Regions from separate parts of the Saccharopolyspora gregorii genome, predicted to be linked through region 1. Evidence: riboswitches for the same ligand, from Rfam matches in the RefSeq annotation. Region 1 holds a riboswitch; the other holds the start of a gene.
The links. Region 1 has a riboswitch for glycine ahead of gcvT (glycine cleavage system aminomethyltransferase GcvT). Riboswitches for the same ligand answer to the same signal wherever they lie in the genome.

Region 1 (7,410 bases):
GCGGTCCCACTCGCCCATGATCTCGATGGGTTCCGACTTCCAGCCGGCGTCCCGGTCCGCGAGGAAGCAGGTGACGCCGCCGTCGGCGCCCTTCTCCTTGTCGGTGACGGCGAAGACCATGGTGAAGTCGGCGTCGATGCCGCCGGTGATGAACGTCTTCTCCCCGTCGATCACCCACTCCGCGCCGTCCTTGCGGGCCGTGGTGCGGAGGTTCTTGGCGTCCGAACCCGCGCCCGGCTCGGTGATGGCGAAGCAGGACTTGCGCTCGCCCTCGATGGTGGGCACCAGGTAGCGCTGCTTCTGCTCCTCGTTGGCGTGGTAGAGGATGTTGTCCGCGTAGCCGCCGAAGCTGAACGGCACGAAGGTGCGGCCCAGCTCGATCTCGATCAGCGCGGTGAGCACGGCGGAGAGGTTCATCCCGCCGTACTCCTCGGGGGTCTGCACGCCCCAGAACCCGGCGTCGCGCGCCTTCTTGCGCAGTTCGGCCAGCTCCTCGCGGGTGAGGCCGCGTTCGTGGTCGCGCTCGCGGCGCAGCACCTCCGGCTCCAGCGGCACCAGCTCGCGCTGCACGAACGTGCGCACCCAGTCGCGGATGTCGCGTTCGGTCTCGGACAGGGAGAAGTCGACCATCGGTGGCGGGTCCTTTCGGCGAGGCCGGTGTGGCGAGGTCGGTGTGGCGAGGTCGGTGTGGCGAGGTCGGGGGTCAGGAGGATTCGGCGATGCGGCTGCGCAGTTCCCGCTTGAGCACCTTGTGGCTGGGACCCAGCGGCAGCTCGTCGACGAACACGACGCGGCGCGGGTACTTGTGGTGCGCGGTCTGCTCCGCGGCCCAGGCGATGATGGCCTTGCCCAGCGCCTCGTCCGGGTCCTCACCGCGTTCGGGCACCACGACCGCGCACACCTCCTCGCCACGCCCCGGGTCGGGCAGGCCGATCACCGCGCACTGCGCGACGGCGGGGTGCCGGATCAGCAGCTCCTCCACCTCGCGCGGGTAGATGTTGTAGCCGTTGCGGATGATCAGGTCCTTCTTGCGGTCCACGATGGCCAGGTAGCCCTCGGCGTCCTTGACGCCCATGTCGCCGGTGCGGAACCAGCCGTCGACGAGCGCCGCCGAGGTGGCCTCCGGGTCGTCCAGGTACCCGGCGAACACGTTGTGGCCGCGGACCACGACCTCGCCGGTCTCCCCGGCGGGCAGCAGTTCGATCCGGTCCTCCACGGACGGTTCGGCGATCTCGACGTCGATGCCCCACAGCGCGTGCCCGACGGTGCCTGCGCGCGGCCCGAACGCGGGCTGGTTCACGGTGGCCGTCGGCGAGGTCTCGGACAGCCCGTAGCCCTCGTGGATCGGGGCGCCGAAGCGCCGCTGGAACCGCTCCAGCACCGCCACCGGCAGCGCCGCGCCACCGGACACGCACATCCGCAGCGAGGACAGGTCGTCGTCGTCCCCGGCGGCCTCCAGCATCCTGATGTACATGGTGGGCACGCCGTTGAGCTGGGTGATGCGGTGGTCCCGGATGAGCCGCAGCGCCTCGGCCGGGTCGAACTTGGGTTGCAGCACCAGCGTCGCGCCCGCCCGGAACGTGGTGTTCAGCGAGACGGTCTGCCCGAAGACGTGGAACAGCGGCAGGCAGCCGAGGACCAGGTCCTCGCGGCGGGTGTCGTTGGCGTCGAAGGCGTTCACCGTCGCGTTGAGCACCAGGTTCAGGTGGGTGAGCACCGCGCCCTTCGGCCTGCCGGTGGTGCCGCTGGTGTAGAAGATCACCGCGGGGTCGTCGGGCGCGCGGGTGGCGAAGGAGCGTTCCGGTTCGGCCGCGGCCGCCGCCTCGCTCAGCGAGTCCGGGGTCTCCGGGCCGGGCACCGACGGGCCGATCGAGACCAGCGGGATGCCGGCGCGGCGCGCCGATTCGGCGGCGAGCGCCAGCTGGCTCGTGTGCCCGACGACGAGCTTCGCGCCGGAGTTGCGCAGCAGATACGCCGCCTCGTCCGGGACCAGCAGCAGCGGAACCGGCACCACGACCGCGCCCGCGGTGAGCACCGCGTAGTAGGCGCGCACGAAATCGATCACGTTGGGCGCCACGATCGCGACCCGGTCGCCCGGCTCGATCCCGCGAGCGCGCAGCGCGGCCGCGTGCGCCCGGACCTGCTCCCACAGCTCGCCGTAGGTCACCCGCTGCTCGCCCTCGACGACCGCGGGGTGCGCCGGGCGCAGCCGCGCCGGCTCGGCGAGGACCGAGGCGAGCGACAGCGTGGTGTGCGGCTCGACCCGCTCCGGGGACTCGTCGTCGTTGACCATCGTCCACCTCCGTGAGGATGCCGCCGGTGCGGGCGGCACGGTCGTCCGCCGTTGGACACCTGACGACTAACGTCGTTAGTTTTGGACTCTAGGACCACCCCGCGCACCGCGGCAAGAGCCGCGCACCGGACACTGATCGACACGATCCGCAGCGGACGCGGACGGGCACGGCGCCCACCGAGGGGGCGCCGACCGGCAGCGGGCAGCAGGCAGGAGCGCGGCATGGGCAGACCCAAGAGCCCCCAACTCACCCGCGAACGCATCCGCGAACACGCGCTGGCGATCATCGACGACCAGGGCCTCGAAGCGCTGTCCATGCGCAGGCTCGCCGACTCCCTCGGCGTCCGCGCCGCCTCGCTCTACAACCACGTGGCCACCAAGGAAGCGCTGCTGCACGACGTCGCCGACGGCGTGATGGGCACCGTCGACACCAGCGGGTTCGACATCGACTGGCCCACCGGCCTCACCCGCTGGGCCCGCTCCTACCGGGCCGCGCTCGCCGCCCACCCCAACCTGGTGCCGTTCATGGCGTCCGGACCGGCCCGCCGGGAGACCTCGCTGCGCCGCGCCGACGCCGTGCACGGCGGGCTGACCAGCGCGGGCTGGCCGCAGCGGTACGCCACGATGATCGGCGCCTCCACCAAGTTCCTGGTGCTCGGTGCGGCGATGGGCTCGTTCGCGGGCGGGTTCGTCGACGACGCCGAGGTCTACGACGAGCGGTTCCCGCACCTGCACGGCGCCCACCTGCTGCGCGAGCACGCCGCCGAGATCGACGACGACAGCTTCGAACTGGCGCTGCGGGCGCTGGTCGACGGCCTCCGCGCCCAGCACGCCCGGCTGTTCCCGCAGCGCTGAACTCCGCGCGCGGCGACGGGATCACGCTCACGTTCGGTTGACTGCGCTGTGTGATCTCCGTAGCGTTCCGGAGCACAACACAACACCGGACTACAACGCCGACGACGTCGTGCGGGAGAGTCTGCGCCCCGCCAGGAGCCCCTGGTCCGTGCAGGATGCGATTCCTGGGTGCAGCGCCGAAGGAGCAATCCTCCCCACCAAACTCTCAGGCCCCGCTACCGCGCGACAGCAGGCGATCACGGAGAAAAGCAGGGACCCGTGTCCCTCGCCCACGGTGCAAGCCGCCCTCGTGCGCGGTGAAACTCTCAGGCCAATGACTCCGGGGAGACCGGCAGCGCACGCCCGCGCCCATCGCCGTCGGAGGACCCCGGATATGGTTTCTGCTGGAAGTGGCCGCAACCGGTCCCCCTCGGACGTGATCGGTGCCCACCAGGAGGAGTTCCGCACCATGACGTCGTCGCCCCCAGCTCCGCGACGGACACCGCTGCACGAGGTCCACGAGTCCCTCGGCGCGCACTTCACCGACTTCGCGGGCTGGCGGATGCCGGTCCGCTACTCGGGGGACACCGCCGAGCACCAGGCGGTGCGGACCGCGGCCGGGCTGTTCGACCTCTCGCACATGGGCGAGATCGAGATCAGCGGCCCGGAGGCGGCCGCCGCGCTGGACCACGCGCTCGTCGCGAACGCGTCCGCGATCACGGTGGGTCGCGCCCGCTACACCATGCTGTGCACCACCGAGGGCGGCGTGCTCGACGACCTCATCGTCTACCGGCTGGACGAGCAGCGGTTCCTGGTGGTCGCCAACGCGGCCAACGCGGCCGTGGTCTCCGCCGAGCTCGCCGAGCGCATCGCCGAGTTCGACGCCGCGCACCGCGACGTCTCCGACGAGTACGCGCTGATCGCCGTGCAGGGACCGGAGTCGGTGTCGATCTTGGCGCCGCTGACCGGCACCGACCTGTCCACCGTGAAGTACTACGCCGGGTATCCCAGCGAGGTCGCCGGGAAGCAGGTGCTGCTGGCGCGCACCGGCTACACCGGCGAGGACGGCTTCGAGCTGTTCACCGCGCCCGAGGACGCGCCCGCGGTGTGGCGCGCGCTGACCGACTCCGGGGCCGAGCGCGGACTGGTCCCGGCGGGGCTGTCCTGCCGCGACACGCTGCGGCTGGAGGCGGGCATGCCGCTGTACGGCAACGAGCTGTCCGCCTCGCTCACCCCGTTCCACGCGAACCTGGGGCGCGTCGTGAAGCTGGACAAGCCCGGCGACTTCGTCGGCAGGGCCGCGCTGGCGGCCGTCGCGGAGGCGCCGACCGAGCGCACCCTGGTGGGCCTGCGCACGGACGCGCGCCGCGCGCCCCGGCACGGCTACCCGGTGCTCGCCGACGGCGCCGAGATCGGCGAGATCACCAGCGGCGCCCCGTCCCCGACGCTCGGCCACCCGATCGCGATGGCCTACGTGGACCGCGCGCACAGCGCGCCCGGTACCGCGGTGCAGGTCGACATCCGCGGCAAGTCCATCGACGCCGAAGTCGTGGAACTGCCGTTCTACCGCCGCAAGGCCTGACGAACGCCCGCAACGGGCTCTCGAAACCTTGACCGGACCGCGCCGGACCCGTCCGGCGCAGCCCAGATCGAACACCAGGAGGCAATTGCTCATGTCGACACCGGACCTGTTCAACGACCGGCTTGCGGTGGTGGATCCGGAGGTGGCCGCTGCTGTGGGGGCGGAGCTGGGTCGTCAGCAGAACACGTTGGAGATGATCGCGTCGGAGAACTTCGCGCCGCAGGCGGTGTTGCAGGCGCAGGGTTCGGTGTTGACGAACAAGTACGCCGAGGGGTACCCGGGCCGCCGGTATTACGGTGGGTGCGAGCACGTGGACGTGGTCGAGCAGTTGGCGATCGATCGGGTGAAGGCGTTGTTCGGGGCGTCGTTCGCGAACGTGCAGCCGCATTCGGGTGCGCAGGCCAACGCCGCGGCGATGCACGCGTTGTTGTCGCCGGGTGACACGATCATGGGCTTGGACCTGGCCCACGGCGGGCATTTGACGCACGGGATGCGCATCAACTTCTCCGGCAAGCTCTACAACGTCGTCCCCTACCACGTGCGCGAGGACGACCACCGGGTCGACATGGACGAGGTGGCCCGCCTGGCGCGGGAGAACCGGCCGAAGCTGATCGTGGCGGGCTGGTCGGCGTATCCGCGGCAGCTGGACTTCGCGCGGTTCCGCGAGATCGCCGACGAGGTCGGCGCCTATCTGATGGTCGACATGGCCCACTTCGCGGGTCTGGTCGCCGCCGGGTTGCACCCGAGCCCGCTGCCCTATGCCGATGTGGTCACCACGACCACCCACAAGACCCTCGGCGGGCCCCGGGGCGGGGTGATCCTCTCCGCGAGCGAGGAGTTCGCGAAGAAGTTCAACTCCGCGGTCTTCCCCGGCCAGCAGGGCGGCCCGCTGGAACACGTCATCGCGGGCAAGGCCGTGCTGTTCAAACTCGCCGCCACCCCGGAGTTCGCCGACCGCCAGCAGCGCACCCTCGACGGCGCCCGCATCATCGCCGAGCGCCTCCTGCAAGACGACGCCCGCGCCGCGGGGGTGTCGCTGGTCTCCGGCGGCACCGACGTCCACCTCGTGCTGGTCGACCTGCGCCACTCCGAACTCGACGGCAAGCAGGCCGAAGACCGCCTCCACACCATCGGCATCACCGTCAACCGCAACGCCGTCCCGAACGACCCCCGACCCCCCATGACCACCAGCGGCCTGCGCATCGGCACCCCCGCCCTGGCCACCCGCGGCTTCACCACCACCGAATTCACCGAAGTCGCCGACATCATCGCCACAGCACTCCAACCCACCATCGACGAGGAGACGACGACCGCGCTCGCCGGCCGCGTCCGCGCACTCGCCGAGAAGTTCCCGCTCTACGCCGATCTGTAAGCGAACCGTTTCGCGGAGATGTCCTCCGCATTGATCGGCCCGACGCGAACGCCGCATTTCCTCCGGAAATGCGGCGTTCGCCGTTCCCGGTACCACCAGTCGGAGCAAAAAACGATTCATCTCCGCCGTAACGGCAGGTCACAGGCGAATATCAACGGACAAAGCTCGCAGATCGCCACCGCTGGAAGAATCGATCACGATTCCAGCCCCTGTCGGGAAGAGCAGGACCGAACGTGGCACAGTACCGGTCCACAAGAATGAATCCTCCTTCCCTCCGCAGGAGCACGGCGATGAGCGAACCCGTCCCCGAGGAATACCGCAAGGACCTGAGCAACCGGCACATCAACATGATCGCCATCGGCGGGGCGATCGGCGTGGGCCTGTTCCTCGGGTCCGGCAAGGCGCTGAGCCAGGTCGGTCCCGGCCTGATGCTGATCTACGCCATCGCCGGCGTGATGATCTTCTTCGTGATGCGGGCCCTCGGCGAACTCCTGATGTACCGGCCGGTCAGCGGTTCCTTCGCCGAGTACGCGGGCGAGTTCATCGGTCCTTGGGCCAAGTTCGCCACCGGCTGGGGCTACTGGCTGGTGTGGATCGTGACCGGCATGGCCGAGATCACCGCCGTCGGCAAGTACTTCCAGTTCTGGTTCCCGGAGCTGCCGCAGTGGATCCCCGCCCTCGGCGCGCTCATCGTGCTCAGCGGCGTCAACCTGATCGCGGTGAAGCTGTTCGGCGAGTTCGAGTTCTGGTTCGCGCTGATCAAGGTCGTGGCCATCGTCGGCATGATCGTGCTGGTCGCGCTCATCCTGGTGTTCGGCTTCAGCGACGCGGGCGACACCGCCGCGGTGAGCAACATCTGGTCGCACGGCGGCTTCTTCCCCACCAGCCCGGTCTCGGCGCTGCTGGCGTTCCAGATCGTCATGTTCGCGTTCATCGGCGTCGAGATGGTCGGCCAGACCGCCAGCGAGAGCGCCAACCCGAAGACGGTGCTGCCGAAGGCCATCAACGCGGTGATGCTGCGGATCCTGATCTTCTACGTGGGCGCGCTGGCCGCGCTGACCGCGCTCGTGCCGTGGACCAGGTTCAACGCGGACACCAGCCCGTTCGTGCAGGCCTTCACGCTGATCGGCATCCCGGCGGCCGCCGGGGTCATCAACTTCGTGGTGACCACCGCGGCGCTGTCCTCCTGCAACAGCGGTATCTTCTCCACCGGCCGCATGCTGCGCACCCTGTCCGAGGACGGGCACGCGCCGCGCGCCGTCGGCAAGCTGTCCTCGCGGGCGGTGCCGTCGCGGGCCATCGCGATCACCTTCGGTTCGATGCTCATCG
Region 2 (7,410 bases), 600 kb from region 1:
CCCTCCGGGTCGAGCCCGTTGGCGGGTTCGTCCAAGATCAGTACCTGCGGATCGCCGAGCAGCGCCGTGGCCAGCGCCAGCCGTTGCCGCATGCCCAGCGAGAAGCCGCCCGCGGCCCGGTTCGCGGCGCCGGTCAGCCCGACGAGGTCCAAGGCGTGGTCGACCTGCTGGTCGGGCACGTTCATCGCCGCCGAATAGCAGCGCAGGTGGTTGCGCGCCGTGCGGGACGGGTGGAAGCTCTGCGCCTCCAGCACCGCCCCGACCACGGTGGCGGGGTTGCGCAGCTGCGCGAAGGGCACCCCGTTGACGGTGGCGGTTCCCGACGTCGGGTTCACCAGCCCCAGCACCATGCGCAGCGTCGTCGTCTTGCCGGATCCGTTCGGGCCGAGGAACCCGGTCACCACACCGGGGTGAACGGCGAAGCTGAGGTCGCGGACCGCGCTGACCGGCCCGAAGTTCTTGCTCAGGTTCTGCACCAGGATCCGGCCGCTGCCGTCGTGCACACGCTCCTCCATCGTCGCTCGGCCCCGCAGGGTGCTCGCGAGCGCGGGACGCGGACGATCACGCTCGGGCGCGGGGCCGGTCCCATCCTGCCTGACCGGCCCGCGCCGACAGGGAGGAGTTCGGAAATCAACCGGTCCCGTGCTGCGGCCAGGCGATGGGCCGTTCCGGCCCGGGCCGGCGCGCCGCGGCGGGCCGGCCGTCCTCGGGGCGGGGGGAACGGTGGTGGCGGACCGGTGCGCTGCTCGGCCAGCGGCCGGTGGGCTGCCGCCCCTCGGCGTCCGGGCCGGGCTCGTCCGCCGGGCCGTGGCGGCCGGTCGGGGCGGCGGGCGCGGTGCGGTCGCCGATGAGGCCGCGGTGCACCATCAGCCACGACTCGCACGGCCAGCTGCGGCTGCGCACCGCGCCGGAGCAGGCGGGGCAGCGGCCGTCGGCATCCGGGTGGTGAGCCTCCAGCAGGGCCCGGAGCCCGCTGGTGAGGCGGTGCAGCTCGGACCTGGCGACCGGTAACAGCTCCTCGGTGCCGCCTTCGACGGCCACCCGCTCCAGCCGGGCCAGCCGGTCCAGGACGGCCTCCCGCATCTTCGCGTCGTCCACGTGCCACTCCCCGCGTCGTACGGTCATCGCGCGCGCTGATCGGGGCGGAGAACGCGGGCCCCGGTGGCGCCCGCGACGAGCACCGCCGCAGATCGCCGCGGCTTGGCGCACTCCCATCGGCAGCTCACCCGGCCGACTGCACCGAACTCACTCGGTCGAGTGGATTTCCGGTCGTGGCGGGGAACCGGGCGTTCGTCACGCTGCGCACGTCGGAAATCAAGCGTTCGTGTCCTACACTGGGACCTGGCGGCCTGCTCCCGGTGACCCCCAGGCCGGTTGAGCGGGCCGCCCTCTAACCCCTTCCGGGGTGTTCTCACCTCCACGAGTGAAACTCGCCGGTCTCGCCGCGCAGTGGTCTCGGATGGTCTCGCGGTTGCGGATCGGTTCAGACCAGCACCGCGTCCGGGGCCGTGCTCGGCAGCCCGTGCGCCAGCGCCACCGCCTCGCTCACCAGCAGCCCGCCGTGCGCGTTCAAGCCCCGGGCCAGCGCCGCATCCGCCCGGCACGCCGCCCGCCAGCCCTGATCGGCGATCCGCAGCACGTACGGCAACGTCACGTTCGTCAACGCGTACGTCGAGGTGTTCGGCACCGCGCCCGGCATGTTCGCCACGCAGTAGAACACCGAACCGTGCACCCGGAACGTCGGATCCTCGTGCGTCGTCGGCCGCGAATCCTCGAAGCACCCGCCCTGGTCGATCGCCACGTCCACCAGCACGCTGCCCGGCTTCGACCGCGCTACCAGCTCGTTCGACACCAGCTTCGGCGCCTTCGCACCCGGCACCAGCACCGCGCCGATCACCAGGTCCGCCGCCCGCACCGCCGACTCCACCGCGTACGCGTTCGACGTCACCGTGCGGATCGCGCCCCCGTGCGCCGCGTCGATCTCCCGCAGCCGGTCCACGTCGGTGTCCAGCACCTGCACCTGGGCGCCCATGCCCGACGCCACCCGCGCCGCGTTCAACCCGGCCACCCCGCCGCCGATCACGACCACCCGCGCAGGCGGCACCCCGGGCACGCCGCCCGGCAGCACACCGCGACCACCCTGCGGGGTCAGCAGCGCCTGCGCGCCGACCTGCGGGGCGAGCCTGCCCGCGACCTCGCTCATCGGCGCCAGCAGCGGCAACCCGCCGCGCGCCGTCTGCACCGTCTCGTAGGCGAGAGCCGTCACCTCGGCGCGCAGCAACTCGTCCGTCAACTCCGCCGACGCCGCCAAGTGCAGGTAGGTGAACAGCACCTGGCCCGCCCGCAGCCGCGGGAACTCCTCGGCCACCGGCTCCTTCACCTTCAGCACCAGCTCGCCCTCGGCCCACGCGTCCGCCGCGGACGGCACGATCGTCGCGCCCGCCGCCGCGTAGTCCTCGTCGGGGATCGACGAACCGAGCCCGGCGCCGGCCTCCACGAACACCGCATGCCCCCGCGCGGCCAGCTCGTGCACCCCTGCCGGGGTGCACGCCACCCGGTACTCGTGGTTCTTCACCTCACGCGGCACTGCGACCTTCACCCGGTCCGCCTCCCGACACCACGACCGAACACCGACCCCAGCATCATCCGCCCGGCGTCCGCACCCCGCCGCGAGGAAGGGAACCTTCCGGTCACCGGTGACCGGAAGGTTCCCTTCCTCGCTGTGATCCGGGCGGCTGGGCGTTGACACCCGCCCACGTCCGTTTATCGTTGCCGGGCACGACCACAACCGCACAGCGCCGCAGAACCCGAGCGGGAGAGACCCTGCGCAACGCAGGGCGCCGAAGGAGCAAACCCTCCCCGCAAAACTCTCAGGCACCCATGACCGCTCGGGCGAGGCCACTCTGGAAAGCGCGCGCCCCGGCGCCGCACCCACGGTGCAAGCCGCGAACCACCGCGGCGAAGCTCTCAGGTCCCGAAACAGAGGGGGAGGCCCGCGAACCCAGGGCACACCCGTGCCCGCGATGGTGAGGAGCCTCCATGTCCCTGCCCGAACAGCTGCGCTACACCGAAGAGCACGAGTGGATCGAGGACCGCGGCGACCTGGTGCGCATCGGCATCACCCCGTACGCGGCCCAAGCGCTCGGCGACATCGTCTACGTGCAGCTGCCCGAGGTGGGCGAGCGGATCGAATCCGGCGCCTCCTGCGGTGAGCTGGAATCGACCAAGTCCGTCAGCGACCTGTTCGCGCCCGTGACCGGCGAGGTCGTCGCCGTCAACGCGGCCGCCGCCGACGACCCCGCGGTGATCGGCTCGGATCCGTTCGGCGAGGGCTGGCTGCTCGAAGTGCGTGCCGAGCAGACCGGTGCTGTGCTCACGGCCCAGGAGTACGCCCAGTTCACCGGTGGTGAGTAGGCCGGGGCTGAGGGGGACGGAGCTGTGACGATCAGCGTCTTCGACCTCTTCTCGGTGGGCATCGGCCCGTCGAGTTCGCACACCGTCGGCCCGATGCGGGCGGCGCGGATGTTCACCGCGCGGCTGCGGGACGACGGTCTGCTCGGTCAGGTCGACAAGGTGAAGGCCGAGCTGTTCGGTTCGCTCGGCGCGACGGGGCACGGCCACGGCAGCCCCAAGGCGGTGCTGCTCGGCCTGGAAGGGCACGACCCGGAGACGGTCGACCCGGCCGCCGTCGAACAACGGGTGGAGACGATCCGCGCCGACGGCAGGTTGTTGCTGGCGGGGGAGCGCGACATCCGGTTCTCGGTGGACCGCGACCTGGTGATGCACCGGCGCAGGTCGCTGCCGCTGCACCCCAACGGGATGCGGTTCGCGGCGTTCGGCGCAGGTGGGGAACTGCGGTCCGCGGTGTACTACTCCGTCGGTGGCGGATTCGTCGTCGACGACGAGGCCACCGGCACCGACCGGATCAAGCCGGACGAGACGCCGGTGCGCCACCCGTTCCGCACCGGCGACGAACTGCTCGCCCGGGTCGCCGAATCCGGCTCCCGGATCAGCGACGTCATGTTCGACAACGAGCTGTCCTGGCGCTCCGCCGAGGACGTCCGCGCCCGGCTGCTGCACATCTGGTCCGTGATGCAGGAGTGCGTCGACAACGGGTGCCGCAACGACGGGGAACTTCCCGGCGGGCTGCGGGTGAAGCGGCGCGCCGCCGCGCTGCGGGCGAACCTCGGCGAGCAGGACGACGCCATGGAATGGCTCACCCTGTTCGCGCTCGCCGTCAACGAGGAGAACGCGGCAGGCGGACGGGTCGTCACCGCGCCCACCAACGGTGCCGCCGGCATCGTTCCCGCGGTGCTGCACTACTACGTGCGCTTCGTGCCGGGGGCGAACGAGCAGGGCGTCATCCGGTTCCTGCTCGCCGCCGGTGCCATCGGGGTGCTGTTCAAGGAGAACGCGTCGATCTCCGGTGCCGAGGTCGGCTGCCAGGGCGAAGTCGGTTCGGCCTGCTCGATGGCGGCCGCCGGGCTCGCCGAGGCGATGGGCGCGACGCCGTGGCAGGTGGAGAACGCCGCCGAGATCGCGATGGAGCACAACCTCGGCCTCACCTGCGACCCCATCGGCGGGCTGGTGCAGATCCCGTGCATCGAGCGCAACGCCGTCGCCGCGGTCAAGGCCGTCACGGCGACGCGGATGGCGCTGCGCGGCGACGGCAGCCACTTCGTGTCGCTCGACAAGGTGATCAAGACGATGCGGGAGACCGGGCGCGACATGAAGGTCAAGTACAAGGAGACCGCTCGCGGCGGGCTCGCGGTGAACGTCATCGAGTGCTGAGAGCGCTTCGTCTCGCCCGGCGCTCGAAACCGCGCGGGGCGGTGAGAGCAGGGGAACCTTCCTGTCACGTCGCAGGCGTGGACCACCGGCGTGAGTCGATGCGAGCAGGGGAACCTTCCTGTCACCGGTGCGATGAGGGGAACCTTCCTGTCACGCTCGGCCTCGTCCGGAGCCGTGGTGGCCGGTGTGGTGGAGTGCGGCGGTGGTGTTCCGGCGGGCCGCGCGGTGGTGGCTCCGGATGACGGGGAGGTTCCCTTGCAGAATTTAGGATGCGCACAACTCAGTTGCGCGCAACTTGAATTGGGGCTAATGTCGGCCACGTGCAGGAGGCGGGGATGAGCGCGGACTCGGCGCTGTCGCTGGACCAGCAGGTGTGCTTCGCGCTCTACAGCGCGTCGCGCTCCTTCACCAACCTGTACCGGCCGTTCCTCGACGAGCTGGGACTGACCTACCCGCAATACCTGGTGATGCTGGTGCTCTGGGAACACGACTCGCTGGCGGTCAAGGACCTCGGGGCGATGCTCAAGCTGGACTCCGGGACGCTGTCGCCGCTGCTGAAACGGCTCGAAGCGAGCGGACTGGTGGACCGGCGGCGCAGCACCCGCGACGAGCGGTCCGTCGAGATCGGACTGACCGAGCGGGGGCGGGAGCTGCGGCAGCACGCCGAGCAGATCCCGAACCGGGTGCTCGCCGCCAGCGGCATGGAACTCGAGGAGGTGCTGGCGCTGCGCTCCACGCTGCACCGGCTCACCGCCAACGTGGACCAGGCCGCGCACCGGGCCAGGGCCGCCGTCGCCGACGGCGTCCCCATCACCGACGAACTCCTGCGCGGGACCACGACACAAGGAGACTGAGATGGCAGCGTTGTACACCGCCGAAGCGACCGCGACCGGGGAAGGGCGCGGTGGCCGCACCCGCTCCTCCGACGGAGTGCTCGACCTCGACCTGGCGGTCCCGCGCGAGATGGGCGGCCCCGGTGGCGACTCCACGAACCCGGAGCAGCTGTTCGCCGCCGGTTACGCAGCCTGCTTCCACAGCGCGCTGCAACTGGTCGCCCGCAAGGCGAAGGCGAACATCGCCGACTCCTCGGTGACCGCCCAGGTCGGCATCGGCAGCAACGGCGCGGGCGGGTACGCGCTCGAGGTCACGCTGTCGGTCAGCCTCCCCGGCGTCGACCAGGAGCAGGCCCGGCAGCTCACCGAGCAGGCCGACGCGGTGTGCCCGTACTCCAACGCCATCCGCGGGAACGTCCAGATCGACCTCGCGGTCGCCTGACCTCCGCTCGGCGCGCCCGCCTCGGATTCCGGGGCGGGCGCCGTCACATCAGCAGCACGTACACCGCGCCGATCGCGCCGGCCAGCAGCGCGAGCGCGGTGAACGCCGCCTGCAGCACGCCGTCCGGCAGCGGTTTCGCCGCGCGCAGGTTCCGCTCCGCCTGCCGGTGCCTGCGCCACGACGCGACCGCGATCACCGCCGCCAGCGGCAGCGCCACCGCGGCGCACACCGCGGCCGCGACCGCGCTGCGGTGCGCCAGCAACCGCAGCAGCACCATCAGGCCCACCACGAACGTCAACCCGGTCCGCAGCCAGGCCAAGGTCGTGCGCTCGACCTGCAAGCCCGGATCCCACGGGCCCTGCCCCGGCACGCTCAGAACCCGTTGACCAGCAGCAGCACCGTCGCCGCCACGCCGACCACGCCGAGCCCGAACCCGAGGACCGGCGCCAGCTTCGGCGGCGGCAGCGGGGCCTTCGTGCGCAGCGCCCGCTCCATCGTCATCCACCGGCCGAACGCCGCCACGCTGCACACCACGCCCGCGAGCAGCAGCAGTACCGCCAGCGAGGTCCGCAGCGGATCCGGGCCGGGCGACATCGCCGCGTTCAACGCCTCCACGCCGACACCGGCCGCCATCAACGCCAAGGCGGTGCGGATCCACGCCAAGAACGTGCGCTCGTTCGCCAGCGTGAACCGGGGATCCGGTTCCTCGCCCACCCCGTAGATCCGGTGCGGCCAGCGCCTACACGCGGGCTCTTCGTTCTCGGCAGCCATACCGCCACCGTAGTGCGACCGGAGCAGCGCGAATCCGTCGAGGGGGCGATGCCGCGGGGCACCGGCGCGGCGCTCGGCCGGATCCGGTGCCCTGCGGACGGGAGAACTCAGAAGTCGAACACGGCCCCCGCGGCGGACGCCGCCACGCACTGGTTGCCGAACTCCTTCTCGAAGTGCACCGGGCGGCCCTGCCAGGTGCCGTGCGCCGTGCCGACCACCGGCTTCAGCTCCATCGTGCACTGGCCGGTGTGCGCCTGGCCGAGCTGCTCGAAGTCGCCGCCCGCCGTGGTCAGGCTGTCGCAGGCCGCCGCCGCGTTCGGGTGCGAACCGCCCACCGGCTCGCAGCGCAGCGACACCGTGCGCGGCAACTCCGCCCGGTCCTTCGCCGCGATCGTCAAGGTCAGGTCGCTCTGCGCCGCAGCCGCGCCCGCCGTCGCCGGGGTGAGCACGAGGACGGCCGTCGCCGCGAGCAGAAGACCGCGGATGAAGCGGGTGGCAGCCATGTCGGTGCGCCTCCAAGAGGTAGTGGGGAAGACTCCGCACAGATCTATCGGCAGCGGCCCCGCGATTTCC

Region 2: another riboswitch for glycine. It lies ahead of gcvH (glycine cleavage system protein GcvH); the one in region 1 lies ahead of gcvT (glycine cleavage system aminomethyltransferase GcvT).

The regions. Positions count from the first base shown of each region.
Region 1 covers NZ_CP059556.1:1,698,556-1,705,965, reverse strand. Annotated here, with positions in the region: gene H1226_RS07520 (acyl-CoA dehydrogenase family protein) at 1-630, opposite strand, end outside; gene H1226_RS07515 (long-chain-fatty-acid--CoA ligase) at 704-2,293, opposite strand; gene H1226_RS07510 (TetR/AcrR family transcriptional regulator) at 2,516-3,148, shown strand; glycine riboswitch at 3,251-3,379, shown strand; glycine riboswitch at 3,380-3,478, shown strand; gene gcvT (glycine cleavage system aminomethyltransferase GcvT) at 3,597-4,709, shown strand; gene glyA (serine hydroxymethyltransferase) at 4,801-6,081, shown strand; gene H1226_RS07495 (amino acid permease) at 6,372-7,410, shown strand, end outside.
Region 2 covers NZ_CP059556.1:1,098,290-1,105,699, forward strand. Annotated here, with positions in the region: gene H1226_RS04720 (ABC transporter ATP-binding protein) at 1-515, opposite strand, end outside; gene H1226_RS04725 (hypothetical protein) at 631-1,125, opposite strand; gene ald (alanine dehydrogenase) at 1,484-2,599, opposite strand; glycine riboswitch at 2,803-2,897, shown strand; glycine riboswitch at 2,899-2,990, shown strand; gene gcvH (glycine cleavage system protein GcvH) at 3,040-3,414, shown strand; gene H1226_RS04740 (L-serine ammonia-lyase) at 3,439-4,791, shown strand; gene H1226_RS04745 (MarR family winged helix-turn-helix transcriptional regulator) at 5,127-5,645, shown strand; gene H1226_RS04750 (organic hydroperoxide resistance protein) at 5,647-6,066, shown strand; gene H1226_RS04755 (DUF202 domain-containing protein) at 6,110-6,406, opposite strand; gene H1226_RS04760 (YidH family protein) at 6,439-6,837, opposite strand; gene H1226_RS04765 (subtilase-type protease inhibitor) at 6,945-7,340, opposite strand.